Regions from separate parts of the Psychromicrobium lacuslunae genome, predicted to be linked through region 2. Evidence: predicted binding sites of a transcription regulator. Region 2 holds the regulator's gene; the other holds the start of a gene.
What was found. The regulator Rex, encoded in region 2, represses fermentation and respiration genes when NADH is low (regulators of the CRP and FNR family bind a similar motif). The targets are predictions, from matches to a motif close to CTTGTGAANNNNTTCACAAG.
Positions count from the first base shown of each region.

Region 1: the regulator Rex is predicted to act here: its motif matches at 5,284-5,303, upstream of UM93_RS17305 (ALF repeat-containing protein).

Region 1 is NZ_CP011005.1:3,118,166-3,132,598, forward strand. Features, by position in the region: gene UM93_RS14775 (VOC family protein) at 1-206, shown strand, start outside; gene UM93_RS14780 (hypothetical protein) at 217-912, opposite strand; gene UM93_RS14785 (hypothetical protein) at 909-1,658, opposite strand; gene UM93_RS17305 (ALF repeat-containing protein) at 1,674-5,270, opposite strand; gene UM93_RS17310 (hypothetical protein) at 5,823-6,266, shown strand; gene UM93_RS17315 (AbfB domain-containing protein) at 6,301-8,040, shown strand; gene UM93_RS14805 (DUF6640 family protein) at 8,126-8,599, opposite strand; gene UM93_RS14810 (hypothetical protein) at 8,751-8,969, shown strand; gene UM93_RS14815 (hypothetical protein) at 8,966-10,000, shown strand; gene UM93_RS14820 (NAD(P)H-dependent flavin oxidoreductase) at 10,055-11,044, opposite strand; gene UM93_RS14825 (3-hydroxyacyl-CoA dehydrogenase NAD-binding domain-containing protein) at 11,054-13,219, opposite strand; gene UM93_RS14830 (acetyl-CoA C-acetyltransferase) at 13,256-14,433, opposite strand, start outside.
Region 2 is NZ_CP011005.1:2,352,056-2,366,488, reverse strand. Features, by position in the region: gene UM93_RS11165 (alpha-hydroxy acid oxidase) at 1-673, opposite strand, end outside; gene UM93_RS11160 (FadR/GntR family transcriptional regulator) at 753-1,442, shown strand; gene UM93_RS11155 (helix-turn-helix domain-containing protein) at 1,597-1,809, shown strand; gene UM93_RS17485 (30S ribosomal protein bS22) at 1,895-1,993, shown strand; gene UM93_RS11150 (HAD family hydrolase) at 2,087-2,899, opposite strand; gene UM93_RS11145 (glutaredoxin family protein) at 2,971-3,261, shown strand; gene UM93_RS11140 (redox-sensing transcriptional repressor Rex) at 3,347-4,018, shown strand; gene UM93_RS11135 (DUF6264 family protein) at 4,086-4,769, opposite strand; gene UM93_RS17175 (hypothetical protein) at 4,868-5,677, opposite strand; gene UM93_RS11125 (YceI family protein) at 5,801-6,352, opposite strand; gene UM93_RS11120 (histidine phosphatase family protein) at 6,479-7,141, shown strand; gene UM93_RS11115 (TlpA family protein disulfide reductase) at 7,214-7,819, shown strand; gene UM93_RS11110 (cytochrome c biogenesis CcdA family protein) at 7,845-8,597, shown strand; gene resB (cytochrome c biogenesis protein ResB) at 8,608-10,293, shown strand; gene ccsB (c-type cytochrome biogenesis protein CcsB) at 10,293-11,369, shown strand; gene UM93_RS11095 (ABC transporter permease) at 11,472-12,242, opposite strand; gene UM93_RS11090 (ABC transporter ATP-binding protein) at 12,239-13,048, opposite strand; gene UM93_RS11085 (DUF1048 domain-containing protein) at 13,045-13,416, opposite strand; gene UM93_RS11080 (PadR family transcriptional regulator) at 13,418-13,747, opposite strand; gene UM93_RS11075 (PLDc N-terminal domain-containing protein) at 14,035-14,412, opposite strand.

The sequences.
Region 1 (14,433 bases), 770 kb from region 2:
AGCAGGTCGCCGACTACAACCCGCCGCAGTGGCCGAACCAAGAAGTGCCTCAGCAATTTCATCTTGATTTTTTCGTCGCCGATCTCGATGTGGCGGAGGCCGCCGTGCTCCAGTTGGGTGCTACCAAGCATCAGAATCAGCCCGGTACCAGCTTCCGGGTCTATCTCGACCCGGCGGGCCACCCTTTCTGTTTGTGTGTCGAGTAGCTGTTTTTGGCTAGTCCCACCAGAGTTCGTAGATTTCGTCCGCTGTGTCCAAGAGCTTGGTGACTCTGAGTTCGTCACAGGCGGCTAAAAGTTCCGCGCGGAGAGCGAGTTGTTTTTCCGAGATTCGACCCGAGTTTCGGATCAGCAAGCTCAGGGTTGCTTCGTCGGTGTCAGAGAGCCTGAACAACTCAGCGCCCCAGAGTCGCTGCCATCGTGCCAGCAGCGCCGAGAGGGCAGCTCGGGAGCCGAGATTGTCAGCGCCCTCCCATTCAAACAGCGCGGGTAAGGTCGCCGGCGAAATGATCTGAACCGCGATCAGAGTGCCGGACAGGTTAGCCGACTCGCTGACATTCGGCCCTTTGGACCGAATTTGAGTTGCCAGCGTCGAGTTTTCCAACGACGAAACTCCGAACTCCGCAAGAGCCTGAGCTTCGGTAATCCCAGAGGCGCCTTGGAACGAGTTGCAAACACCAGCGGAAAGTTCCTGCCATTGCCCAATGAGATCCTGAACTGGCACCGAAGGGTCTGAGCCCAACAGAATGAATCGCCAATCCTTTAAGGAATCGTGCAAGGCCAGAAAAGCTAGCACATTGGTGGTCGGCTCGGTCCAGATGGCAATAGCGTGCCCGCGTAACTGAGCTTTAGCAGCGGGGAGCGGAAGCTCCGCCGCCTGAAGAGCGTGGTGGAGGGCGAGACTACTGCTCATCCGGGAAATTCTGCGGAACGACCGGGGACGATGCCCATGATTTCTTGGGTTTCTTTAAGGGTTCTGCTGATAGTGGGCGGAACATCATTGACTTTGGAGTCTACGAGGACTGCTCGTGGCCCGTAGAAGTCCTCGTTGAAGACATCGATGCCGAGGGCTTGGCAATACCGTTCCAGCATCTCGGAAGTAAAGCGTTCGCGAACCCTGGGGCGTTCGTAAGCTTCGGGTTCTTCGAAGGGCTGAGGTTCACCCTGGTTGAAGAAGAGCCACTTACTGCCGCCGGAATGGGCGACCATCACGTGTTTCAGCTTCTCAAGTTCTCCATTCGCGCCCGGCGCCCAGTAGTCGAAACGACATCCACCGTAGCGTCCGGCGCTAACGCCCTTGAGTTTGGGACTGTTCAAGGTGTGCGGCTTGGCGGAAACCATCACGGCGGCGGAGCTAGAATACTTCGCCAGCATCTCCACTGCGCTGAATGGATTGGTGCCGAGGGCGCTGTTGCTCACCCAAGCGATCCAATCACCTTTGGTAGCAATGAGTAGTTCTCGGGAACGCGGCCCCGACTCCAAGGGTCCTAATGAACTTTCCCAAGAACTCAGCGCGCCATCGACCTCAGAGAGTTCGACCTGACGTTCCAAACGGATGCGCCAAGATACCAAAGTATCGACGACGACCTCCAATGGAGCTTTGAGAAAACCGATCGCATCGGTGATCGGAGCATAAACCTCATTGCCGAGCGTCTTCATAACATCATCACCGGACTAGCCTATGCCTTCCCAGACAAACACCCAGCTGTTCGGATCGTTATCGTGTAGCCTTTGTTGATGCTTCGGTCCCCGTGGAGAACCGGGCGCTTCAAACTCTTCGTAGTATTGCTTGCCGTTGAAGGTGTACTGCAAGTCAGGACGATTAATACCGGTACGAACCCCGTGGCTTAGCTGCTGCTGATCGACTCGAATGTCTTCAATACCTAGGGATTTGAGGTAAGCAATACGATCCTGGACGAACTGATTCTGTATTGGATTGCGACTTACTGGACGGTCTGTGCTCAACAGATCTGGTGCCTTTGGATTGACCTTAGTGTCTTGGGGTAATTTCTTCGTGATATTCGCTGGATCTGCGGCCTGGGCAATGCTGTCAGGATGCGCATTGACTGAGGGTAACGGGCAGCTGGCTGCCACTCGCATTGCCGAGGCCGCTGAGAAACCGGTCTTACACGGGATGGGCTTCAGGTTACCCGCGGGGACAGCTTCTTCGGCGTGTTTGGTAATGAATCTGATTGCGTCATTGAACTTGTCAATGCGTTCCATGACCTTCGGAATCTTGGCAATCAAACCGGCAATGGCACCCACTGCTTTACCTAATTTGCCCCACGGAATGAACCCGACAGCGGCCCAGAGACAGGCAGAGATGTCACCTTTGAGGCAATTGAGGATGTCGTTGATACCAAGCACGTCGAGCAGCGCGGAGCCAACTTCTTGGAGGATGATCTGGGTGATGTCGCCACCATTTACCGTGGCTTTGGCATCTTTGAGTTTTTGTAGCTCCTCAGGCCCGCCGGTAGCGAGCGCGGTGGCTTCCTCGTCAGAGGTCATACCTGGCTTGCCGAGCCCACTTTTCAACGCGGCGCGACGAGCCTCCTCCTCTTCCTGCTGTTTTTTGGCAGCAATTGCGGAGGTAGCGGTCGCAGCCGCTGCAGCTTCCTTTGCATCCTTACCAGCCTGAGTAGCAGAGGCCGCCGCCTGTGAGGCGGCCACCGAAGCTGCGGCTGCGGCTCCCTGAGCTCGAGCAGCTGAGTTATTCGCATTTGATGCCTCGATCGCCGCAGATTGAGCATCGGCGCGAGCCTGATTTGCGGCCGTGCGTGCGGTCTGTGCCGATTGTGCAGCTTGGTCCGCTGACTGCTGCGCTTGAGCGGCATAGCCAACAGCAAGGTCGGCTGATTTCTTAGCGTCGGCCGCGTAGGCCTTCGCCTGGTCGGCAGCTTTTTGAGCATCCGCAGCAGCCTTGTTGGCAATCGCCGCCACTTGGGCGGCAAGTGCTGCATTCTTGCGCGCCATTGCAGCGTCGGCCTTTGCCTTTGCCACGAGTACTTCTATTGAAGCGTTGTAGGAGGCGGTTTCTTGGTCTCGTTTGGTCGCTTCAGGACGTCCAACAGTCAAGAACTTGTGGATATAGGAGTCTGGACCGCTAAGGGCTACTTCAGCGGCAACTTTCAGTTCGGGCGTCGCTGTTGCGGTGATGTCAAAGATCGTGGCCCGCTCATCTGCGAGCGTCGCAACAGCCAGTTCTTGCTCAAAGAAGACCCGAAGAGCAGCAGTGGTCTGAGCCCGAATCGCTGTCTCAGCGGCCTTCTTTACCGCGTAACCGCCCTTTTCCGTGTATTGATAAGCCAAGGCGGTATCGTCGGCCTGCGTGATTTTCCACCGGCCCTCCGTGAGGAAGTCGTGTATTGCAGCGGCCCCCTGGTAGAGAACTGCCTCTGCTGGAGCTCGGAGCTTCTCCGGACCGTTCTCTGCCAGCTCGAGGGCTTGATCCCACTCATCCTGTTCTAAGGCATTGTTGTAGCCATCAACGATGAATGCCTTGAGTGTCTCTGGATCACCAATAATCGCCTGTTGCGCTCCGGCTTGCTGCCAAGGGCCGCCAATCTCCAGTACACCGAAGACGGCTGCCTTCACCTCAGGCAGCCGAACATTGAGATCTGCGCCCGGAGCGGTCAGCTGAGAGATCAAGGTCTTAGTTGTGGCCGCCGCAGCTGTTGCCTGCGCTTGAGCGTCATCCTTACTCTTCTTCTGCGCGTCGGCAAGTTGTTTATCTTCACGGGCATTGGCCAACAGGTATTCACGTTCGGCGGCCAGTCTTTCCTGATCTGCCTTACGGGCCTGGGTTTGCACCAGAGCGGCTTTATCCGCAGCGGCAGTGGCAGCATCGGCGGCTGTTTTAGCTGCAGCCGCGTACTGCTTTGACTTGGTTGCCGCGGTAGCGGCATCGACGGCATGCCCCGCTGCATCGTCGGCAGCGTTGGCAGCGGCATTCGCGTGGGTAACAGCTGCCCGGGCCGCGATTCCAGCAATATCAGCCTGCTGGGCAGCTTGGTTTGCCAACGAATCAACAGTTGCCGATGCCTGAGTAGCTCGGTTGGCAGCGGCATTCGCTCGAGCTGCCGCCGCATTCGCCTCAGCTGCTTCCGACGCCGAGACACCGGATTGCTGTGCGGCTTCTGCGGCCGCTGCCGCGGCTGCAGCAGAGTCTTGGCCTGCGCCAGCTGCCGCGCTGGATGCTGCCTTGGAGGCATTCGTAGCAATAATCGCCTGGTTAGCGGCGTCGCTTGCCTTCTGTGCTCCAGCTGCGGCAGTTCGTGCATTAGTGGCTGCGGTCCTCGCCGCTTGCGCTTTGGCAGCATTGGTGGCCGCGTCGGCGGCGGCGTTCTGAGCGTTCGCCGCCGCTTCTTCGGTGCGCGCCGCTGCGGCTGCCGCGTTGGCCGCTGCTGCCGCAGCCTGGGAAAGTGCTTGACGCGCTTCTTGAGCTGCGCTGACGGCTAGTTGAGCGGCTTTCGCTGCCTGGTTGGCCAGCGATGCGGCTCGAGATGCTGCTGCCCCGGCGATTTTCGCCGAACCGGCTGCTGCCTTTGCTTCTGCCGCTGCCTGCTGAGCAGATTTTTTAGCTAGCTGAGCAGCTTTTACCGCCTGGTCAGAGGCGAGTTGAGCTTTCTTGGTGGAAGCAATGGCGTAGCTAGAGGCACTTTTCGCTTGATTTGCCAGTTGGGTAACTGTTGCAGTCTCGGCATCGCGAGCGGCTGCCACGAACTGGCCGTAGCGCAGGAAGTCGTCAATGGCTTCGGGGTTGCTCGACTTTAACGCCTCTGCTGCCGCAGCCGAGACGTTGGGAGTGGCTTCGGTGAGGCCGTAGACTGCCGCGATCTTGTCGTTCTTTTCGATGTTGGCCTTGCCAGTAGCAATGAAATTCTGAACCGCAATATCTCCGGAGGCCAGGGCGGTTTCGGCTGCTTTCTTCACCATCGGACTGCCGTCCTGGGTGGCATCGAAAGTGGCAGCACGGTCATCCAACAGCCAGGCGGCCTGCCAGCCTGTGGTCACGAATTTCTGCAGCGCCTGCCAAGTACCATCATTAATGGCTGCTTCTGCCGCGGTTCGGGTGGCGTATCGACCCACCAGCGATAGTTGCAAGGCGGTTGTTCGATAATCCTGCTGCAAGGCAACATATTGGCCTGTGCTAATGAAGTCTTGGAGCCCAGCATCATCGGCTAGTAGCGCCGCTTTGGCCGCCAACTTGGTGGTCGGGCCACCTTTTTTCCACAGTTCAAGGACCCCTGCCTTGTCGGTCGCAGGTTGCACCGCTGTGATTCCCGTTGTGACCGCATTCGGTAGCGCCTGGGCAGGTGGCGCAGTAATACCGGAAAGGCCCGGAATGAGTCCGGCGACGAGAGCGAAGGCAAGTAATATTCCTAAGCCTATTCGGCCCGTAGCGGGAGCAAAACGCTGGATGAGACGGAGGCAGTGAGGCACTGTGATGGTCCGATCTAGTGGGCAGAATTTTCCGCCGTCGGGGGACTGAGGTAGATGTTGCGGCTGGCAACGTAAGTAAGTCTCACACGTCAAAATGACCCTTCACAGCAAAACCATTGGAAGTTTTTCTGGAAGTCATTGGAAGTTTTCTAGTTGGCCCAATATTCGTCGAAAACCTTCATTGGCGGCTGCTAGGCTCGTGGCACGCAACCGCCAATCATCACTGGTTGCACCTCTTCCACCACCAACGACAGCGATGCTGCCTGCCATTCGAGGGGAATGTGCATGACTATAGACACACCGAAGCGATCTAGATCTAGAACGTTGAAAATTGCCTGTTGGGGTTTCTCTGCAGTCGCCGTACTTACTGGTGCGGGCCTGATGGCTCCTCAAGCCATTGCAGCTGATTCCGATGAGCCTGGCTACACCGTGGAGCCAATCGGTACGCCGCTCGAACCGACCTACACCGTAGAGAATTACATCCACCCCAATGCTGATCTGATTGCGGCCGAGTCCAACATCCTCTTGAAAGAGGGCGATGGCAATATTTCGCTAACTACTTGCGATCAGAACCAGAGAAACCAGATCCGAGTTAGTTCTTATATCAGTGGGGAGGGGATTTGCTTCAAGACCGCCGGCACTCAGGGCTGGCTCAAGATGGAAATCCCCGGCTCTACCGGAGTAATTGCGGGCGACAAAGCGATCAAGGTCTACACCGTGAAGGGCGACGGTCCAAGGGTCGAGACAAATGTTGCGGCGAACGGACTAAAGACTTTCAACGGCAGCCAAGGCGACGTCACACTCTTTGAGATCCGCCTCAGCTAAACCGTCCCCGACTCAACTTGTAGAAAGAATTCAGATGTTTAAATCATTCAAAGGTCATCGAGGCCGGGTAGCGGGAATCATTGCCGTCGCGGCAGTAACTGTTGCTGGCCTTGGTGCCATCCCGGCGTCTGCGCTGTCCAGCGATGTCGTGCCGCCCGACACCGAAAATCTCAACGTAGCCAAGGTCGTCACCGGCTACGGAAGCTGTACCGGTGTGCTGATCGATTCCTCCTGGGTCGCTACGGTGAGTAGCTGCTTCGTCAAGAACCCGGCCGACTACGCCAGCGACCCGGCGCTCGTCGTCGGTAAGCCAGCGCTGCCAGCAAAAGCTCTCTTTGGATCCGAAGCAACCTGGCGGGAGAACGCCGGTAATCCGATTTCATGGGTGGTGCCTTATAAAGGCGCTGATGGCCGGGATCTTATTCTGGCTAAACTGACCACGCCCGCTTTCAACTTCACTCCGATGAAACTGGGCAGCACTGCTCCGGTGGCGGGGGATAAGTTGGATTTCATCGGTTGGGGCAGGACCAAAGACCAGTGGGTGCCTAAAGAAGTGCACAAGGCATCCTTCAACGTTGACGCCGTCAACGCCAAAGAAGTGACTGTCACCGGCTTCAATCCGAGTGATGCCAGCTTGTGCCTGGGCGATTCTGGTGCGCCGGGAATCCGGGTCACACCCGAGGGTCAAGAATTGGTCGCGCTCAACTCGCGCTCCTGGCAGAAGACCTGCATCGGCTCCACCCAGACCAAGGATGGAGCTTTTGCCACCCGGGTCGACGATGCTGCAGCTCGCGACTGGATTCAGCAGACCATCTCCGGTGGACAGAAGCTTCCCGGGGTGTCGGATGGCTCAATCATCCAACTGAAGAACAACGGTATTACCAATACTTGCCTCGGACTTCCGATTTTCTCCCAGACTGCTGAAACTGTGCAGCAGTCCGTCACCTGCGCTGTCAGCACCCGTGAGCTTTGGGAGGTTTCAATAACAGGTGCAGGTAACTACAATTTCAAGCAGGAGTACGCCAAACAGTGTCTTTCCGTTGCTGGAAGCAGTTCATTGGAATTCTCTGCGATCACCCAGGCGGTCTGTGATCCGCAAAATAAGTTCCAGGACTGGAAGGCGGTTCCCGCTGGTGGCGGCCAGTTCGTCCTTCAGAACGTTGGTTCGGGGCTCTATATTGATGCAAACGGGATAACTCAAGGCGTCGAGGAAAAATTGGCACAGCGTGTGCTGTCCAACCGGGCCAAGCAGCAGTGGACAGCGGTTGTGGTAAACCAAGCCAACTACCACTTGGTCGAGCCCAATAATTTCATCTCTATCCAGGCGACTCTCGAAGGCTCCAAGGGTGCGTCGGTACGCAACTCAAACGGGTTGGGGTATCTCGCTGTAGTTACTGCAAGCTCGCCACTTGCGCTCCGCCAAGAAGCGAGCTGGAAGATTGTTCCAGGTCTCGCGGATTCAAAGTGTTACAGCTTTGAGGCGGTCAACCTGCCGGGCCAGTATCTATACGCGAATGCTTCCACTGCCAAGGTCGGTGTCACCGCTAATCCGAAAGCAGATCTGGCTACTTGGTGTGCGCGATTGGGTAAGAATGGGGCGGACTCGCACCAGCTTCAGTGGTACGCGAATGCGACTCGGATGCTTCGCCATAACTCTGGGGTACTTTATGCAGGGCAAAACGGTGGCTCAATCAGCGGCGCTGATTCCTCCGACAAATACAACGAGATGACCTCGTGGACTATCGGCGGCAAATGGGCAACCCCCACGCCGTAAAGCGTTAGCTGCGGGCTAATACGGAAATGCTCGTGGGACAGACAGAAATGCCTGTCCTACGAGCATTTCTGGCTGAGGCAAGCACTCAGTCGCTTGAATTTCCTTGTACTCTTCGCAACCCTCGGCGCTCGCTTCGATAGGCCACCAGATTGAGCGCCAGGATGCCGCCAAAAATTGCCCATTGCGGGGCCTTATTGCTGGCGGGTTTATCGTCGATGGCGTCGAGCATCTTTGAACCCGGGTAGAGCACTGCCGAAGCTTGAGTTAGCCAGTACAACGAGGCGAAGGTTGTTGCTGCGTCTAAACGATTTCGGGTGAATTCGCCGCGTTTCCACAGCGCTACTAGGGCGCTGGCACCGAGTGCGGCACCCATACTCATGGTCTGGCCGTTGTGGAACTTCGCGTGTGGAGTCCACTTCGGGTTGAAGACGTGGCTGTGGTTGAAATCGGCTAAATAGGGCGAAACCATGGTGAAGACCGAAGTAGCGGTCATCAGCACTTTGCCGAAGCCTGGGCCGTGCACGGCCTTGGTGCGCGATGATGCCGGAGTGAGTTTCATAGCAGCTCCTTAGAGTTTAAGTGAACCAGCAATAGCCATAACTACTTCAGAATCAAGAAAATTCCGTTGAGAAACCCCAACCCTCCTGCGCAATGGCAAAGTGGCTCTTTGGCCATTTGAGCCAAAAAGGCCAAAAGACTGGAATGTTCTTATGGTTTGCACAACCAGCAACCTTACGATTGGCCAGTTGAAGGACTCGCTCTCCACTGCGATTAATTCGGCTAGCTACGGGCAGGAGCGTGTCGGCATTACCAAGCCCGGCAAGCTCGATTCCGGTATCCGTCGCGGTCACTCCAGCGGCCCAGTGGAGTTGGGATGCTGGTCTGCTGGATATTCGTTGTCGGTTGAGCGTGCCATCATGGTGGTGTGAGCCCAGAACAGGATTTGAAGTCTCTAGCTATCGATGCACTGCGTTACCAACCCACTGAAAACGAGATTGAGGATAGCCGGTACCCGCCGTCGTATCCGACTCCGTCCGGAATCGTGCCCTTTGAGCAACAGACCAGGGCAGTGCTGCAGGAGAGAGTAGAACAACCGGACGATAATCCGATGATATTTTCGCCGGGTTCTGGCGGACTCGGCGCACGGTTTGCGAGCATGGCCCATCTGGTTCTGAACCGTAACGGGCCGTTTGGCCTTGATGATGCTGTCTGTGTGCTGATTGGCGGTGGCGTCTTCAGCGTCGAGGAGGCCCACGAAATTGTCGAGGCATCCCGTCCGCACAGTGCTTTGTACGCGAGGAATCTTCAAGCCTCGATCGTTAGCCGGCGCATTGCTGAGGACGACCTTGAGGCTGCAGCCAGCGAGCTCGGTCATCCTGATATTGCCGGTTTTGAGTGGTCCGGGTGGCGCTGCATCGGTCGGTACCATGCCGACCGTGGGGATACCAAGGCGTTCTTCGCTATCTGGAAAAACTTCAAAGCGGGTCAGCAAAAACATTCCATGCCGTGGCTCAAGCAGTACCTAGTGAGCGGTGTCGCTGCTCACCAGGGCTGGGAAGCAGCGGTCAAAGTTACCGCTGATAAGCGCATCGGTGAAGCTTTTCTCTGTTATGCCTTCACGCCGTTGATTGAGGCTGGCGACGTCGATCAACTGCTCGAACTCTTCCGTGATGATCCCCTCGCCAATCAAGTACCAGAACTGATCCAGCTTCGTGTTCTCACGGAGGCCATCAGGAAAGCTGTCGGCATCCCGCCAGTCGCGGATCATTCCCGCTTTCTCGAGATCTTTGAAAGAATCAAAGCCATCGACCCAAGCATCTCTAAAACTGTCATGCGCGAACGCGATAACCTTCTCTACACACTCGGCCTATCCGCCGTTAGCCCTGACGCAGTCGCCCAGATTCGCAAGACCATCCGCACGCCATGGCTTCGCGCCGACCTGATGAAGCCAAAGGGGTAGACCTGCTCCACAGCCGTCCAGCAGAACCCCTTGGTGAGTACTAACTAACGCCGGTTAGCTAAACAACCTCAGGCGTTCGGTGAGTACCGTCTGAGCCTCCACGACGATGCGCCGGACTAACTCTCCGGCGTCGGGGATGTCGCGGATCAGTCCTTGCACTAAGCCGACAGACCAGATTCCAGCCTCGAGGTCGCCGTTTTCGAAGACCTTTCGTCCCCGGGCACCCGCCACCAAGGGCTGCACATCGGGGAACTGTCCACCAGCGGACAGGATCTCCACGACTTGATCGCTAATTGAATTTTTTGCCACCCGGGCGGTATTCCGCAAGCTGCGGAAGATCAAATTAGTATCGAGTTCGCTCGCCGCCACTATTCGTTCCTTGACGGTCTGCGAGATTGGCGATTCGGTGGTGCACATAAATCGAGTACCCATATTTACGCCGTCCGCACCGAGCGTTAACGCCGCAGCTAAGCCACGCCCGTCCGCAAAACCGCCGGAGGCGATAAACGGAATGCTCAAGGCGTCCGCAGCGGCGGGAATCAGCACCAAGCCCGGCACATCGTCCTCACCCGGGTGCCCGGCGCATTCGAAGCCGTCAATCGATACCGCAGTGACGCCGAGTTTCTCGGCGCGGAGCGCGTGCCGGACGCTGGTGCACTTGTGGATCACCTTGATACCAGCAGCCGCAAAAGTCGGCATATGGGGCTCCGGGCTGGAGCCGGCGGTCTCCACGATTTTCACCCCGGAATCCACGATCACTTGGCGATACTCATCGTAGGGTGGTGGGCTGATCGAGGGCAGGATAGTGAGGTTGACGCCGAACGGCTTGTCGGTGAGAGTCCGGGCGCGAGCTATTTCTGCGGCCAGATCGGCGGGTGTCGGCTGGGTCAGAGCGGTGATCATGCCGAGGCCGCCGGCTTCCGAGACGGCCGCGGCCAGCTCGGCTCGGCCCACCCACATCATGCCGCCCTGCACCACTGGATACTCGATGCCGAGAGCCTCGGTGAAGCGATTACGCAGTCGAGGTTTAGTTAGTGGCTCCATGCTTCGCTCCTATTCGTAGATTTCGCCTGATTGGGCTCGGGCCACTAGTGACGCCGGAGGTTCGAACCGTTCGCCGTAACTGACTGCCAGCTCCCGTGCCCGGTCAACGAAGCCGGTCAAACCACCCTGGTACTGATTGACATATTGCAGCACGCCGCCGGTCCAGACCGGGAAGCCGATGCCGTAGATCGAGCCGATATTGGCGTCTTGAACGCTGGTGAGTACGCCGTTGTCCAGGCAGTCGATGGCGTCCAAAGCTTCCGCGAACAGCATCCGCTCTTGCAGGTCCTTGAGCGGCAGTTCCCGTTTTCCCGAACCATACTTGTCCCGAAGACCTGGCCAGAGCGCCGTTCGCCGACCATTTTCGTCGTAGTCGTAGAAGCCCTTGCCCTCGCGACGTCCGATCCGACCGGCGTCGTCCACCATCCAGTCGATCACCGCTTCGGAAGGGTGCTCGACCCAGCTCTTGCCTTCGGCTTCTTCAGCCTGACGGGTTTCTACTCGGATCTTTTGGGTCAGCGAAAGCGTGAGTTCATCGAGGAGCTGTAGGGCACCGGCGGGGTAGCCGGCCTGCAAGGCGGCCTGCTCAATGCTCGCCGGCTCCACTCCTTCACCCACCGCAGCGACGGCCTCAGCGATGAACTTACCGATCACCCGGGAGGTGAAGAAACCGCGGGAGTCATTGACCACGATCGGGGTTTTACGAATTTGCAGCACATAGTCGAAAACTTTTGCCAGTACTTCGTCGCTAGTTTTCTCACCACGGACGATTTCCACCAGTGGCATCTTGTCGACGGGGGAGAAGAAGTGAATGCCGATGAAGTCGCTCTGTCGCTTGACCCCCTCGGCGAGGGTGCTGATGGGCAGCGTGGAGGTGTTTGAGCCGAGCACGGCATCGGGTTGCACCACGTCCTGAATTTCCTGGAAGACGCCCTGTTTCACCGGTACCGATTCGAACACCGCTTCAATCACGAAGTCGACTCCGGCGAAGGCCGAGGCCTCGGCGGCCGGAGTGATCCGGGCTAGCAGTGCCGCTGACTTTTCGGCAGTGGTTTTGCCACCCGCCAACGCCTTTTCCTCGAGCGCCTGAGCGTAGCCTTTGCCCTTCTCAGCGGCTTCAAGGCTGACGTCTTTGAGTACCACCTCAATGCCTGCTTTAGCCGAAACGTAGGCAATTGCGGCACCCATCATGCCAGCGCCCAACACGCCGAGTTTTTGCACCGTGTGTTTCGGGAAACCCTGGGGGCGGCTGCCGCCGGAATTAATGTGTTGCAGATCGAAGAACAGCGCCTTGATCATGTTTTTGGCGACTTGGTCAATGGTCAGGCTAACCAGGTAGCGAGTCTCCACTAATAGCGCCGTATCGATGTCGACGTAGGCGCCTTCCACCGCTGCGGCCAGCGCGGCCCGTGGTGCCGGTAGCGGTGCGCCCTTGAGCTGCTTGCGTAAGGTCGAAGAAAACGCGGGTAGCGCCGAGGCGAGTGCCGGACTGGTCGGTGCACCGCCGGGGATCTTGAAGCCTTTCAAGTCCCAGGGTTGGGCGGCATCGGGGTGGGCCGAAATCCAGGCCCGCGCTGCGGGTTCTAGTGCCTCGACGTCGTCCACTATCTCGTCCACCAGGCCGAGCTCCAAGGCTTGGCTGGGGCTGAATCGGGTGGCCGGCAGAATCACTTCGGTGAGCGCTTTCTGTAAGCCGAGCATCCGCACCGTGCGGGTGATTCCGCCGCCGCCCGGTAGCAAGCCGAGGCTGACCTCGGGCAGCCCGATCTGGCTGCCGCGCACGTCAGCGGCAATTCGGTGATGCGCGGAGAGCGCGACCTCGTAGCCGCCGCCCAGGGCGGTGCCGTTGAGCGCTGCGACCACTGGCCGACCAAGCGTCTCCAGGCGTCGGAAATCCTGTTTGACCTCATTGACGTATTGGGTCTGTTCGGTGACGTGCTCAGGGTCGGCGGCGCGCAGCCGATTCAGATCTCCGCCAGCGAAGAAGCTCTTCTTGGCCGAGGCCAGGATTACTCCGGTGACGGAATCGAGCTCTGCTTCTAAACGGTTCACCGCCTCGTGGAGACCCTGCTTATAGGCGTCATTCATGGTGTTCACCGCGCTGTCGGGATCATCAAAGGTAATCGTCACGATGCCGTCCTCGGCACGTGAATAACGGACTGCTGATTCAGTCATGCTTGCCTCCAAGAAGGTCAAAGTAGTGGGTGGGCGTCAGAGACGTTCGATGATGGTGGCGATGCCCATTCCGGCACCGACGCAGAGGGTAGCCAGGCCGCGCTTGAGATCGCGACGCTCCAACTCGTCAAGCAAGGTGCCGAGGATCATCCCGCCGGTAGCGCCAAGCGGATGGCCGAGTGCGATAGCACCGCCGTTGACATTGACTTTCTCATCCGGAATGTTGAGGTCTTTCTGCCATTTCATCACCACGGCGGCGAAGGCCTCGTTAAGTTCGAAGAGGTCGATGTCTGCCACTTCTAAACCGGCTCTCTTAAGAGCTTTTTGAGTGGCAGGAGTGGGGCCGGTGAGCATAATGGTCGGTTCTGAACCGGTTACCGCGGTCGAGACAATCCGGGCCCGTGGGGTCAGGCCGAACCGCTCACCGATCTCGGCGCTACCTATCACCAGCAGCGAGGCGCCATCGACGATGCCGGAAGAGTTGCCTGGGCCATGGACGTGATTGATTCGCTCAAGCTGATGGTATTTCTGCAGAGCAACCGCGTCGAAACCGGCCTGTTCGCCGAGTTTTGCGAAGGAGGCCGGCAGCTTGCCGAGGCTCTCCACGCTAGAGCCGGGGCGGCGATGCTCGTCGGTATCCAAGAGCGTGACGCCGTTGAAATCTTTAACCGGTACAATCGAGCGCTCAAACCGCCCTTCTTGCCAAGCCTGCTCGGCTCGGGCCTGGGAGCGCGCGGCAAAGGCGTCGACGTCTTCGCGGCTAAAGCCCTCCAGGGTGGCAATTAAGTCTGCACCGATGCCCTGTGGCACAAAATAGGCATCATAGGCGGTCGTCGGGTCCTGGGCGTAGGGGCCACCGTCCGAGCCAATCGGCACCCTGGACATCGATTCGACGCCACCCGCTAAGACCAAATCCTCGAAGCCGGAGGCGACTTTCTGGGCGGCTAGGTTGACCGCTTCCAAGCCCGAGGCGCAGAAGCGGTTGATCTGCACACCTGCCACCGTCTCCGGCAGTTCGGCGACCAAGGCTGCGGTGCGGGCAATGTCGCCGCCCTGCTCGCCAACCGGGGAGACCACGCCGAGAACAATATCGTCGATGGCTTGCGGGTCGAGCCCAGGATTGCGAGCTTCTAGTGCCTTGATCAGCCCAACTACCAGGTCAACCGGCTTGGTGCCGTGCAGCGCACCGCCTTTATTCTTACCTCGAGGGGTGC
Region 2 (14,433 bases):
GCCGGTAAGAAGCGTCGAGAATTGTCTTCACGGTCAGCTGAGGAGGGATGGTCATGCCATTGCGCGTATCCCGCAGTCGCATGCCGCCGACCGCCGTGTCCACGGTCAGCATAATGGTGTCAAAACCATGCTCCTGGGCGCGCTGCACTAGCTCGAGGTTCTTGCCCTGATCGGCGGTTGCATAAAGCTGGAACCAGCGGCGTCCTTCCGGGCAGTGGCTGGCGACCTGTTCAGCGGATGCGGTGCCGAGGGTCGATAGGGTGAAGGGGATACCCGCCTTCGCAGCGGCTGCACTGCCGGCATATTCACCTTCTGACTGCATTAGTCGGGAAAAACCGGTCGGCGCAATGCCGACCGGCAGGCTTGAATTGCCGCCCAGAATAGTGGTGCTCAGATCGACCTCGCTGACATCACGAAGTACGTCGGGCCTGAACTCCAGCGCCCGAAATGCTTGCCTGGCACGATTGATGGTCACCTCAGCCTCCGCTGCGCCATCGGTGTAGTCGAAGGCCGCAGTTGGGGTGCGCCGTTTAGCGATATCTCGTAGATCCCAGATGGTCGATGCTTTAGCCAGTCGCGCATCGGTGCCAAAGCGCGGCGCACTGAACTTCATGAGTTCCGATAGTGAGGCAAGGTCGGGCAGTCTGCGGCGTAGCGCCGGTGGGGTAGTCATCAGGCTCCTCCTCGGATGTTCTGTGGTCTGACCACAGAACAAGAGTAACCTATGTGGTCTGACCACATACACTGTGAAAGTGAAATCTCATCAACCGGTGCTGGCCTGGATCGAACAGCAGCTCTCTCAAGGTGCGCTGCGAATTGGGCAGCGGTTGCCGAGTGAGCGGGCGCTCGCCGAGCAGTTCAATCTCTCCAGGGCTTCGATCCGAGAGGCCATTGCGGTGTTAGATGCGATGGGTGTGGTGCGTGCTGCGGTCGGCTCCGGGCCAGGTTCGGGAACCATTATCATTGCTCAGCCGGCCAGTGCACTAGGTTCTGCCCTGCGCTTCCATGTAGCCAGTTCCCACCTGCCGGTTGCTGATATTGTGCAAACCAGGCTGCTTTTCGAGACTTGGGCGTGCCAGCATAGTCAGCTTCAATCGCAGGCGCTGATCGAGGCAGCTCGATTGCTTGAGGAAATGCAGGCTTTGGCTACTCCACAAACTGAAGAATTCCTGACCCTTGATATCAGGTTTCACCTAGCGCTCGCCGAATCGGCCGGCAATGTGGTGGTTAGCGCCATGATGCTCTCGCTGCGCGAATCAATTAGGCAGTACACCAGCAGTATTGTTGCTTTGCTGCCGGATTGGCGGCGCACCTCGGCTCGCTTGCATCAGGAGCATCTGCATGTCCTTGAGCTGTTGCGGCAGGGTGATCGAGCTGCCGCGGCGGCGTGCATTGCTGAGCATATCGAGGGGTTTTACCAAGAGGGTCTTCGAGAAAAATAATCAATAAGTGGCGTGTTGCTGAGGATTGGCTGTATAAAGTTATGGTAAAGCACTTTCACATTGGTCACTCCAGCATCTAGAGTATCTTTGATGCGGTCAGGTAATCCTGCCGTCGTGGGTTGTGCGATCAACTCAAGAGCGAAGGGTTCCAGAGATGGCTGAGAGAAACACATTCTCCGATGTGAGTTTTCTAACCGTGGCCGAGGTCGCGGATGTGATGCGGGTGTCGAAGATGACGGTGTATCGGATGATTCGTTCCGGCGAGTTGCCAGCCGTGCAATTCGGTCGGTCTTATCGAGTGCCAGAAGACGCTGTGAACGAGCATTTGCGCACGGTCGGACTGGGCAGTTCGGCAGAGACAGCCTAGAGGCTGTACCCTATTAAAGATCCAGATCGGTCAATATGTAGATAATTCCGGGCTTCTGGCCAGGAAAAAAGTTTGTGAGGACTTTGTGGGTTCAGTAATCAAAAAGCGCCGCAAGCGGATGGCAAAGAAGAAGCACCGTAAATTGCTTCGTAAGACCCGCCACCAGCGTCGTAATAAGAAGTAAGGCTTCGAGCCTGGCCCGTCACCTGTGGTGGCGGGCATTCTTCGTTAAGCGATGCGCTTTTCGCGCAACTTCCGGCCTCAGCCGCAGCTAACCTCAGCGCTGCCGAATCCGGCTGAAACCACGCCACAAGCCATAGACCGCTCCGGCCACGGTAGCCAGCCGAAGACCGGCGGTCGCCGCGCGACGGCCCGAGCGGAAGTCATAAATCGGCCAGTTGTGGTCTCGCGCATGGCGACGCAGTTTTGCGTCGGGGTTGATCGCCACCGGATGCCCCACCGAGGTGAGCAAGGGAATGTCATTATAGGAATCGCTGTATGCCCAGCTATTCGCTAGCTCAATACCTTGCGCCTCGGCGAGTGCCTTGATCGCCACCGCTTTGGCGGGGCCATGCAGAATATCGCCGACCAGACGGCCGGTGTACACGCCATCCTGGATTTCTCCCACCGTGCCCAGCGCACCGGTTAATTTCAGCCGGGAAGCAATCACTTCCGCCACCTCGATCGGGGTCGCGGTGACCAGCCAGACCTTGCGACCTACCCGAAGATGTTGCTCGGCTAAGGCCCGGGTGCCGGGCCAGATTTTTGAGGCAATCATCTCGTCGTAGACTTCCTCGCCGACATTGGCGACGAAGTCGGCCCGTATTCCGGCGGCCAAGGTCAGCGCGGAGTTCTGCACCGAATGAATATCATCCATATCCTCGCCGCGCAGAATGAACTTCATCTGTTTCCAGGTAAAGCCGAGGGCTTGGCGCAGCGTGAAGGCCTTCTTTTGGTACATCTTGCGAGCCAGATGGAAGAGACTCGCGCCGCGCATCAGAGTATTGTCGACGTCGAAGAACGCCGCTTCGCCTTGGTGGCTGTCAGCGTCCGAGCGCGGCTCGGCTAGCTGGCTATTCACTTCGGGCATGCTACGAGTTTAGCCAGTTTTCAAGCTTTTTCCCTAAGCCAAGCCGTGCTGTTCTGAAGTACTGTAGGCAAATGACCTCGTCGGATAGCCCGGAGCCGGTAACCCTTTTGATCAAGCCAGATTGCCATCTTTGCGGTGATGCACTGCACATAGCGCGTGAGGTTTGCCTGGAATTCGGCCTGAGTCTGAGCGAGCAATCAATATTCGATGGCTCCGGCGCCCTGCTTCCTGAGTATGTGCAATTCGCTGAGGAGGTGCCGGTGCTGCTGATCGACGGTATCCAGCGTGACTTCTGGAAAATAGATCCAGTCCGAATGCGCCGCTTGTTGGCGGTTCGTCGAGACTCCGGTGGAACGGACTGACTTGGGATTGTTCATCGGCACGACCTAAAGTAAGGGAGTGCCCACACAGCAGTTTCCGATCGGCTCCGCGGATGATGCCGATAGCCTGCCTCCGCCGGAATTAGCGGCCAAGGTCAGAGCGCTGCCAGCTGCTGCCGTGGCCCGCTTGACGCTTTATCTGCGGGCGCTGAACGCATTGCTGGCCGAGGGCGCCGAGCGGGTCTCCTCGGAAGAGCTCGCTGAAGCTTCGGGCGTGAGCTCCTCGAATGTTCGAAAGGATCTCTCCTACCTTGGCTCCTATGGCACCCGAGGTGTTGGCTATGAGGCTCAGTTCCTGAGTCGTCGCATTACCGCGGCGCTAGGCCTGACTCAGGAATGGCGCGTTGCGATCGTTGGCGCCGGCAACCTCGGGCGGGCCCTAGCGCGGTATGCAGGTTTTGAGTCTCGAGGCTTCGACGTCGTCGCCCTGCTGGACCAGGACCAGCTGGTGATCGGCCACGAGGTCGGCTGGCTACGGGTGAGCGACGTTGCGCAGCTGGAGAGTGTTTTGGAGCGCAGTAAAGCCAATATGGTGGTGCTAGCCTTGCCAGCTGAAGCGGCTCAAGACATTTGTGATCGAGTGATTGCCGCCGGTGTTCACAGTATTCTGAGCTTTGCCCCGGTGTTGCTGCAGGTTCCCGAGTACGTCAATTTGCGCAAGGTTGATATGGCGACCGAGTTGCAGATCTTGGCCTATCATGCACAGCGGTTGCCCGAAACCGGTAGTGAAAGCGCCTGAGCGAGAACACCTGACGGAGGGCTGACCGGGTTGAAAGTACGGTTTCAGCAGCGCATGCGTGGTCTTTCTAAGCCTTGAAATAGTCCCGATTTGCGGGTAGCCAGCAATAGATCATGCCGAAGATGCCGAAACCGACCTGCAAGATCACCAGCGGATTGAAGCTGATCAGCGAGAGCAATGAAATTGCCGCCAGAACGGTGCCGAGGATTCTGGCCCAGTTCTTTCCGGCTCGGATTTTGAAGGCGATCAGCAGATAGAGGGCTACGCTGGCAAAGCCAATCACCACGGCGAACACGATGCTCATGGTGATGATCGCGGAAATATCGAGGTCCGCGCCGGCCAGTTGCGGATAGGCATTGATTTGCTTAATCAGCTCAGCGCGCAGCTCTGGTGAGTTAGCGACAAAAATACTGCTGATCGCGCTGAACAGCGCAATCACTCCAGCGAGCATGATGAGCGCGAAGGCGCTGGTGATCTGCCGGGGCACCGAGCGCGCGGCTCCAGCGGCAGTACTTGTGCCCGGTTGAGGTGCCTGAGCGGGAGTAGTCCCGGCCGGCCCGTTCTGCGGCTGCTGAGCTGCCGCTTGTTTGGCCTGTTCCTGTTCGAAGGGTGATTGGTAACCGGCCGGAGCGTACTGTCCGTAGCGGGGCACCCCGGGGGCGATTTCCGGGAACTGCCCGCGGCGCGGCGGTTCGACGGATTGCGCGGATTCCTCAGGGCTGTGCGGTTCGCCGCTGGCTGGAGTACTCATAGCTGTCCTTGTGCGTTCGCGGCCATGAAAATGGCCGGGGTAGGTCTTTCAACCCTACCCCGGCCATCCTGCGTGTTAGTTCTGAGTTACTGAGTCGCTTACTGCACGGGCGGCGCGGCGCGGCGCGAGTTCAACCAGGCGGTGGACTCGGGAAGCCACATCAGCACAGTGGCGACGATGCCGATCAGGCCAACGCCGCCTCCACCGAAGATCGCCAAGATAATCGATACGGCGGCAATGATGCTCAATGCCAGCCTTGGCCATTGCAAGCCTTCTTTGAGCTTCATTGCGCAAACCACAATTGCGGCGATTACCACGAGCGCGATGATCGAGAAGATAATTCCCTTGATGCCTTCGCCGCGCCAATAACCGTTGCTGTAGGAAACACCAAGGAAGGTGTCATCTCCTCTGCCCAGCAGAGTGAGGCTGAAGATAAACCCGATAACGGTGGTCAGCAGCCAAACTCCGGCGGTGATTAGCCACAGGATGTAGGACCACTTCAGCAGGTTTGGCAGACCGGCGACATTGAAGATTCCTGAGAAGCCGCCCTTGGGCATGACGTCGTCGAAAGACTTCGGTCCGTCGGTGGGCATCTGAAACTGGAAGTTCCCTTGGTCTTGTTGCTGATACTGCGGCTGACCAGGTTGCTGATACTGCGGCGGCTGCTGACCACCTTGTGGATACTGCGGCGGCTGCTGACCGTAAGGTTGTTGCGGCGCGCCCTGAGGAGCCTGGTAACCGGGCTGTTGGTAACCGGGCTGTTGATATGGCTGCTGGGGTGCCGCTGGTTGCTCGGGTGGCACCCCCTGAGGAGCCTGGTAGCCAGGCGCCTGATATGGATCAGCGGGGGGCTGCACGGGCTGTTCGCCCGGCTGGCCTGGATTCGGGTTCTCTGGGGGTGTACTCATGCCAACACTGTATTGCTGTTCCGGCCTTTTGCATAGGAACTGAAGGTGTCAAAACTGCACAAAAAGGCCGCTTTACCGCATCGTGCTGCTTGATGACGCGGTAAAGCGGCCTGGAAGGAGGTCTTAAGCTGCGGTGAATTCAGCCTCGATGCCGATGGTGACCTTATCGCCAACCAAAACGCCGCCAGCTTCCAGCGCGGCGTTCCAGGTCAGGCCGAATTCCTTGCGGCTGATCACGGTCTGGGCGCTGAACCCGGCCCGCGTGTTGCCGAAGGGATCGACAGCTACGCCATTGAACTCGGTATCAAAAGTGACCGGCTTGGTGATGCCGCGAATGGTCAGATCGCCGGTCAACTGGTAGGTCTCGCCCGAGCCGCTGATTCCGGTCGAAGTGAAGCTCAGCTCCGGGAACTGCTCGACATCGAAGAAATCCTCGCCGCGCACGTGGCCGTCGCGGTTGGCATCGCCCGAATCAAAGCTAGCCGCTTTAATCGTTGCCTGCACCGATGAGGAGTTCAAATCCTCGCCAACCACGGCGGTGCCACTAGCTTCGGTGAACTCTCCGCGCACCTTCGAAATACCGGCGTGACGGACGGTGAAGCCGATTTGGCTGTGTGAGTTGTCAAGGGTCCAGGTGCCGACGGTCAGGCCGGTGGGGATGGTTTCAACGCTCATGATGACTCCTAAATAGTGATTCGACAGGTTGACGGGTTGCCCCGTTCGTCTATAAGAATCATGCAAACGCATGTTTTATTCCAGATCTGATTAACCTTTCTTAATCTGGTTTGAGAGAATGGCTGTATGCCCAATGCCACCGTCCACCTCGTGCGTCATGGCGAGGTCTTCAATCCCGAGGGTGTGCTCTACGGTCGGCTGCCGGAGTTTCATCTCTCCGATCGGGGCGTGGCGATGGCCGTTGTGGTGGCCGAGCACTTTCGTGAGATGGCCGATTCCGGCGTGGTTTTTGGTTATCTGGCCGCTTCGCCACTCAGCCGAGCTCAGGAGACCGCCCAGCCCAGCGCAAGCGCGCTCGGCCTGAACATTGAGACCGATCCGCGGTTGATCGAGGCGGAGAATCAGTTTGAAGGGCTCAAAGTGAGCTCCTCGGAGCTGCTCAAGCCTCGGTACTGGAGATATTTCCGCAATCCATTGCGCCCCAGCTGGGGGGAGCCCTATCAAGAGCAACTGAACCGAATGCGGCTTGCGGTCGAGGCGGCCCGGGTGATTGCCGTTGAGCGTGCGGGCGATGGTGCGCACGCCATCCTGGTCAGCCACCAACTGCCGATCTGGGTGACGCATTTGAGCTTGCAGGGACGCAGACTCTTTCACGATCCGCGGCGACGAGAATGCTCGCTAGCCTCGGTGACTTCGATCGAGTTTGAGCAGCAGCGAGTGCGCTCGGTGCGCTATAGCGAACCGGCTGCGGCGTTGTTGCCCGGGGCGGCGTCAACCCCCGGGGCATAGCTGCGGTTTGAGACCAGCCAGCTAATGCGCGACAATTGAATTTCGACAACCTGTAGAAGTGTGGGTGAACAGATGACGCTAGATCGACGTGCGCTTTTCGGTGCGGCCGGAGCCATTGCGGCCACCGCCGCTCTTGCGCTGACCGGTTGCGCTGCTCCTGACCCGCTCGCCGATCAAGCAAAGGCAGGCGACGGCAAGAACTATATTGCCGGCGACGGTTCGGTGACGGAATATGCTGCCGATAAGCGCGGCGGGAAAGTCAATTTCGTCGGCACCTTGCTGAATGGTCAGAAGGTGGACACCAAAACCTTCGACGGCAAAGTCGCCGTGCTCAACTTCTGGTACGCGGCCTGCGCTCCGTGTCGTTTGGAGGCTCCTGACTTGGAGGCCCTGAACAAGGAGTTCACGCCGAAAGGCGTGCTCTTCTACGGCGTGAACGTCCGCGACGACGTCGCCAACGCTGAGGCTTTCGCCCGGACCTTCAAGACCACTTACCCAAGCTTCAAAGATAAAGACGGAGCCGTCTTACTCGCCGTCTCGAGCTTTGTACCTCCCTCCGCGGTGCCGACCACCCTGGTGCTCGATAAATCTGGCCGAGTTGCGGCGCGAATCCTGGGGGTAGCGGACAAGTCCACTCTCAAGGCTTTGATTAGTAGCGCACTGGCCGAGGGGAACTAGGCTCAGAAGTGAACAGTTCAACGACGTGCTAAACAACCCCTTCGCCGAGGCGGTGCAGAACGGCTCTCTGCTGCTAGCCCTGCCGGTGGCGTTGCTCGCCGGACTGGTCTCCTTCCTCTCGCCGTGCGTGCTGCCGCTAGTCCCCGGTTATTTGGGCTATGTCACCGGCCTGACCGGGGTGGAGCTCGCGAAGCAACGCCGCGGCCGGATGGTTTTGGGTATCTCACTTTTCGTCCTCGGCTTCACCGCGATCTTCGTCTTACTCGGCGCTGCGGTTGGCAGTCTTGGCGCTTGGCTTTCGATCAATTCATCGTGGATTACCCAGCTGATGGGTGTCGTGGTGATCATCCTGGGCATCGTCTTCATGGGCGGGTTTTCCTTTATGCAGGGTGAAGCCAAGATTCATCGCAAGCCGCCGGCCGGGTTGTGGGGAGCGCCGGTGCTTGGTGTGACCTTCGGCCTGGGCTGGGTGCCCTGTATCGGACCGACCCTCAGTGCGGTGCAAGCGATGTCCTTCTCTGGGGGTACCAGCGCGGCCAAGGGCGCTCTGCTGACTTTCGTCTACTGCCTGGGCCTGGGCCTGCCCTTCCTGCTGATTGCGCTAGGGTTTCAGCGCGGCATGCGGGCGTTGAGCTTCTTCAAGAAACACAAATTGTTGCTGCAGCGGATCGGCGGTGGTCTGTTGATCGTGCTTGGTTTGTTGATGGTGACCGGCGCCTGGAATTATTTGATCAGCACGTTACAGGGTTGGATTTTTGCGGTGGAGTTACCGATTTGAGGAATTGTCGATGACCGAAAAAGCAACGCCTAAGCCAAAACTGAGCAAAGGGAAGCCGGCCAAGGCCAAGCTGCCGACCGAGCCGGAACTGCCCCGGCTCGGTTTTCTAGGCATGCTGCGTTGGGCCTGGACCCAGCTAACCTCGATGCGCACCGCATTGTTCTTGTTATTACTACTGGCAGTAGCAGCGGTGCCCGGTTCCACTTTTCCGCAACGCATCCAGAATCCGGCAGCGGTGACCCAGTACATCAAAGACAATCCGGTCACCGGGCCGGTGATGGACTGGTTCAAGCTTTTCGATGTTTTCTCCTCACCATGGTTCTCGGCGATTTACGTCTTGCTTTTCGTGTCATTGATTGGTTGCGTACTGCCGCGGGCCAAACAGCACTATAAGGCGATGCGCACGCCGCCCCCACGTACGCCCCGTAGACTCTCCAGACTTGCTGAATACGGCACGCTGCAGGTTTCGGCGGCCCGCGCAGCGAGTGCGGACCAGACAATCGAGCAAGCCGCTGCGGTGCTAAAACGCCGAGGGTACCGAGTCGATTTACGCCTTACTGGAGACCGGCCGAGCGTTGGTGCGGAGCGCGGCTTCCTCAAGGAAGTTGGCAATCTACTCTTCCACGTTTCGCTGATCGGGGTGCTCGTTGGGGTAGCCCTGGGCGGCCTCTTCGGCTATTCCGGTCAACGGGTTTTGGTCACCGGGGATAGTTTTGTGAACACCCTGATTGGCTATGACTCCTTCAGCCCCGGCACTAACTTCAACTCGGATTGGTTACAGCCGTATTCGTTGACCCTTGATGAATTCAAGATCGAGTTTGATCGAAACGCCAACGCCAAAAAAGTGCAGCCCTTGGACTTCAGCGCCAAGCTGACCGTCAAGGATTCTCCAGATGCCGCTCCGGTGCAAAAGGAACTCAAGGTCAATGAACCGTTGAGCATTGGCGGCACCGATGTCTACCTGCTTGGCAATGGCTATGCCCCGCACTTCACCGTGAAGGACGGCAATGGCAAGGTGGCTTTTTCTGATTGGGTGATCGGCGGTGTGCCAGACCCGGCCTACAGTTCGCGCCTGGTGATCAAGGTTCCGGACGCCGGTCCGGACCAGCTCGGCTTCCAGGGCATCTTCCTACCTACCGGAGCCAAGGACGCCAGCGGGCTCGATTACTCGCTCGATCCGGATCCCGGGAACCCGACGGTGCTGTTGAATTCGTACTACGGAAATTTGGGTCTTGACGGCGGTAAGCCGCAGAACGTGTTCCTTCTTGACGTTTCCAAACTAACGCCGCTCAATGAACGGAACTTGCCGGCAGGTGGAATCACCCTGGACAGCAAGAAACCGAGCTATAAACTGCCCAACGGTAAGGGCACCATCACCTTTGACGGATTGACTCGATACGCCGGTTTGGAAATCCGACACAATCCGGCCCAGGTCTATGTCTTGATTTTTGCCGGTACCGCCCTGCTTGGGTTGGTGGGCTCGCTGTTCCTCTCGCGCCGTCGGATTTGGGTGCGCGCTGGTGAGCATCCCGATGGCCGGGTGCTGCTGGAGTACGGACTGCTGGCCCGGGGCGAGGATTACCGCTTGAACCGGGAAGCCAGCTTGCTGCGAGAGCAACTGGCTAAAGCCCTCGAGGTGGCGGACAATCAGAAGAGTGATCCGAAAGAAACGGATACGAAAGTGAAGGAAAGCTAATGCCAGAGATCAACGAACAGCTAGGCGAATACAGTGCGCTCTTCATTCTGCTAGCTGGCGTGACCTATGCCGTTGCCTTCTGCGCTTTTACCTGGGACCTGGTGGTCTCCAGCCGCACCACCCGAGCAATTGAAGCGCAGTCACAGCAAGCTCAGTTGATGAAAACCGCTGAGCGGCAGCCTGCAGCAGCGGCTGCGACCGCCGCCTCGGTGAACGGCAGCACCTTGGACCTAGCGGAACGGCCAAGCAGCCGCTCCGGTGAGAGGTCCCCAATGATCGCCGACGAGTCAATGAAGTACGGCTCCGAACGTCGAGTGGCCGCGCGGGCCGCTGTCGCGCTGACCCTCTTGGCCACCCTGATTTGTGGCGCCGGTGTGTTGATGCGTGGACTGGCTGCGGGCCGGGTGCCGTGGGGCAATATGTACGAATTCTGCACCACCGGCGGATTTCTGGTGGCGGCTGTTTTCTTGATCGTGTTGACCCGGCGTGACCTGCGCTTTCTGGGCACCTTCGTGGTCGGGCTGGTTCTGGTGATGCTCTTCGCCGCTTCGAGCGCTTTCTGGGTTCCGGTTGGCCATCTCGTCCCCGCCTTGCAGAGTTATTGGTTGGTCATTCACGTCTCCATCGCGGTGCTTTCCGCGGCGCTGTTCACGCTGACCTTCGCCATGAGCGTCTTGCAGCTGGTGCAGACTCGTCGGGAAAACCAGCTGGCTGAGGGCCTCACCGATCGGTTGCCATTCATGCGACTCGCCCCCTCCGCGCTGAGCCTGGAGAACCTCTCCTACCGGCTTAATGCGATTGCCTTCGTGGGCTGGACCCTGACGCTGATCTTCGGTGCAATGTGGGCCGAGAAAGCCTGGGGCAGGTACTGGGGTTGGGACACCAAGGAAGTCTGGACCTTCGTGATCTGGGTGGTTTACGCGGGCTACCTGCACGCCCGGGCCACTCGCGGATGGACCGGCACCCGTGCCGCCTGGCTATCAATTGTTGGCTATGCCTGCGTGGTCTTCAACTTCACCGCGGTTAATATCTTCTTCAGCGGCTTGCATTCCTACGGCGGTGTCTCGCCCAGCTAATCCTGAGCTGCTACCGGTTAGCACTACTTCCAACACGACTGTTCGCGGTAACCCAATCATCACCTTGGGCTACCGCGAACAGTCGTGTTATTGCTTTAAGGGCTAGCTGATCTTGCGGCGGTAGGCAACCATCGCGAAGATATAGGCCACCACCAGGATGCCGACGCACCAGGCCAGTGCAATCCAAATATCGCTGCCAACCGGCCGTTCGGCGAACAGGTTCTGGATGGTGTTCACGATAGAAGTGACCGGCTGATTCTCGGCGAACCAGCGGACCGGACCCGGCATGCTCTCGGTCGGCACGAAGGCCGAGGAGATGAACGGTAGGAAGATCAGCGGGTAGGAGAATCCGGTTGCCCCGTCCATCGAGCTTGCGGACAGCCCAGCGATCACCGCGATCCAGGTCAAAGCCAGGGTGAACAAGGCCAGGATGCCAATCACGCCAAGCCAAGCGAGTGGGCTGGCACCGGTGCGGAAGCCCATCAGCAGCGCGACCCCGACAATGATCACCAGGGTAATGGCGTTCGCTACCAGCGAGGTCAACACGTGAGCCCAGAGCACCGAGGAGCGGGCGATCGGCATCGACTGGAAACGTTCGAAGATACCGCTCTGAGTATCGGTGAACATCCGCACCGCGGTGTATGCGATGCCTGAGGCAATTGCGATCAGCAAGATTCCCGGCAACAGGTAGTTCACATAGTTCTCGGTATCAGCAATGCTGTTTTTGAGTGCGCCGCCGAAGACATAAACGAAGAGCAGCATCAGTGCGATCGGGGTGATCGCTGTGGTGATGATGGTGTCCATGCTGCGGCTGATGTGCTTCAGGGAGCGGCCAAGCAAAACGCCGGTGTCTGAGAAGAAGTGCTTATTCATGACTTGTCCTTTCCTGAGGTACCCGCGCCTGAGTTTTCCGTGGCCGGATCTGCACTGCCATCGGTGCCGATCAGGGCGAGGAAGATGTCCTCCAAGGTCGGTTGTTTCTCGACGTACTCCACCTCCGCGGGTGGCAATAACCGCTTGAGTTCGGCTAGCGTGCCGTTGGCAATGATCACGCCCTGGTGCAAAATCGCGATCCGATCGGCGAGCTGCTCTGCCTCGTCCAAATATTGAGTGGTGAGCAATACCGTGGTGCCGGAGGTCGCCAGGTCTTTGACGATCTGCCAGACCTCAAGACGGGCTTCGGGGTCGAGGCCAGTGGTTGGTTCATCGAGGAAGATCACCTTGGGCTGGCCGATCAGGCTCATCGCGATATCGAGCCTGCGACGCATGCCACCTGAATAGGTGCCCACTTTCCGGCTGCCCGCTTCGGTGAGGCTGAAGCGGGCGAGTAAGTCGTCGGCCACCTGCCCGGGATTCTTCAGGTGCCGCAGCTTGGCCACCATCACCAGATTCTCCCGGCCGGAGAGAATTTCATCGACCGCGGCGAACTGGCCGGTCAGGCTGATTGACTCCCGCACTTCGAAGGACTGGCTTTGCACGTCCAGACCCTCAACAGTCGCGCTGCCCGCGTCGGCCTTGAGTAGCGTGGAGAGGATCTTCACCATTGTGGTCTTGCCCGCGCCATTTGAGCCCAACAAGGCGAAAATGCTCCCGGTTGCCACCTCGAAATTCACGCCCTTGAGGACCTTGAGGTCTTTATAGGCTTTTTCAATGCCCTGAACTGTAATCGCTGTGGTCATGACTCTGCCTGCCTCTCAATAGCTTTGTCGACAGCCTGGTTGAGCCGACTACGTTCCTTATCGATCCACCGTTTCCCGCCGTAGGCCTCAGCGAAGCTTTCAGCGAATTCCACCGGGTCGTCGCCGACGATTTCGCTGACCGGAGTGCCGTCAATAGCGGCGCGTTCCCAGAGGTCGGCGTGTCCGAGGAACATCTGTACGATGGTGTCCCCTTCGGTGGCACCGCCGTAGTACATGAAGTACCGGTTGAAGGCGGTTGCCACGCTGAGATAGGGCTCGGGAAGCGCGTCCAGCCGGGCCTTAGCTTGCCGGTACTGCTTCTTCTGTTCGAGCGAGCCGGTAACCATTTCGATCCATTTTGCAGCCATTTTATTTTCCTCCCTGGCGGAGCTGTTCCAATCGTTCGGAGAGGAAGCCCCAGGTGTTCCAGAATTCTTCTAGTTCTTGCTTGCCTTGTTCATTGAGCGAATACACCTTGCGCGGCGGTCCCTTTTCGGAGGGCCGCTTTTCGACATCGACCAGGCCCTTCTGTTCGATCCGGACCAGCAGCGCATAGACGGTGCCTTCGGCGATTTCGGTGAATCCCTTTGCTCGCAGCATCGTGGTGATCTCGTATCCGTAGGCCGGATTGCCGGTCAATAGGGCGAGCACTATGCCTTCTAATGTTCCTTTGAGCATTTCTGTCATTTGCTTGCCCATCGGACCCCTCCTCTAACTACTCTGTATCGCTAAGCACTAGTACTCAGTGTTACTAGCTACTAGTACATAGTAGCGCTAAGTAGTGGAATTGCAAATATCTTTTTTAGGGGTGTTTGAAGGGGCGGGGCTAGTTCAGAGAGTCTGAGTGGTGAGAACATAACGACCGGCGATGGCGCCGTAGCAGGCGACCGCGAACTCGGCGGGCTCTCGCAAAACGGGCGGGCACGACGGCGATGAAATGGATTTCCGCTGGAGCGGCGTCAGCGGGAGCCGTAGGGGGTCGGAAGTTAGTTTTCCTGGTCGCGCAGCTTTCGCTCACGTTCTTCTAGTTCGGCGCGGAGCTGTCGAAGCCGCTCCTCCTCGGCCTTATGCCGCCGGGCGGTGTCTAGATTACGCAAGAACTCTGGGTCGTCGTCGGGAGCTACTGGGCCACGATTCACCGGCCCACGATTAACTGGACCGTGGGGCGTCGGGCGTGCGCTCTCGCTACGGGGCCGACCCAGGGTGAACCAAAGAATGATGCCAATGAGGGGAATGAAGATGATGAGCAGGACCCAGGCCACCTTTGGCCAGTTGCGGATATCTCGATCATCGGTGCGCAAACAGTCGATCAAGGCATAGAGCTCAAGGCCAATCAGAATCAAGACCGGTAGGTAGCGCAGCATAGTCCATTCTAACTGGCTGAG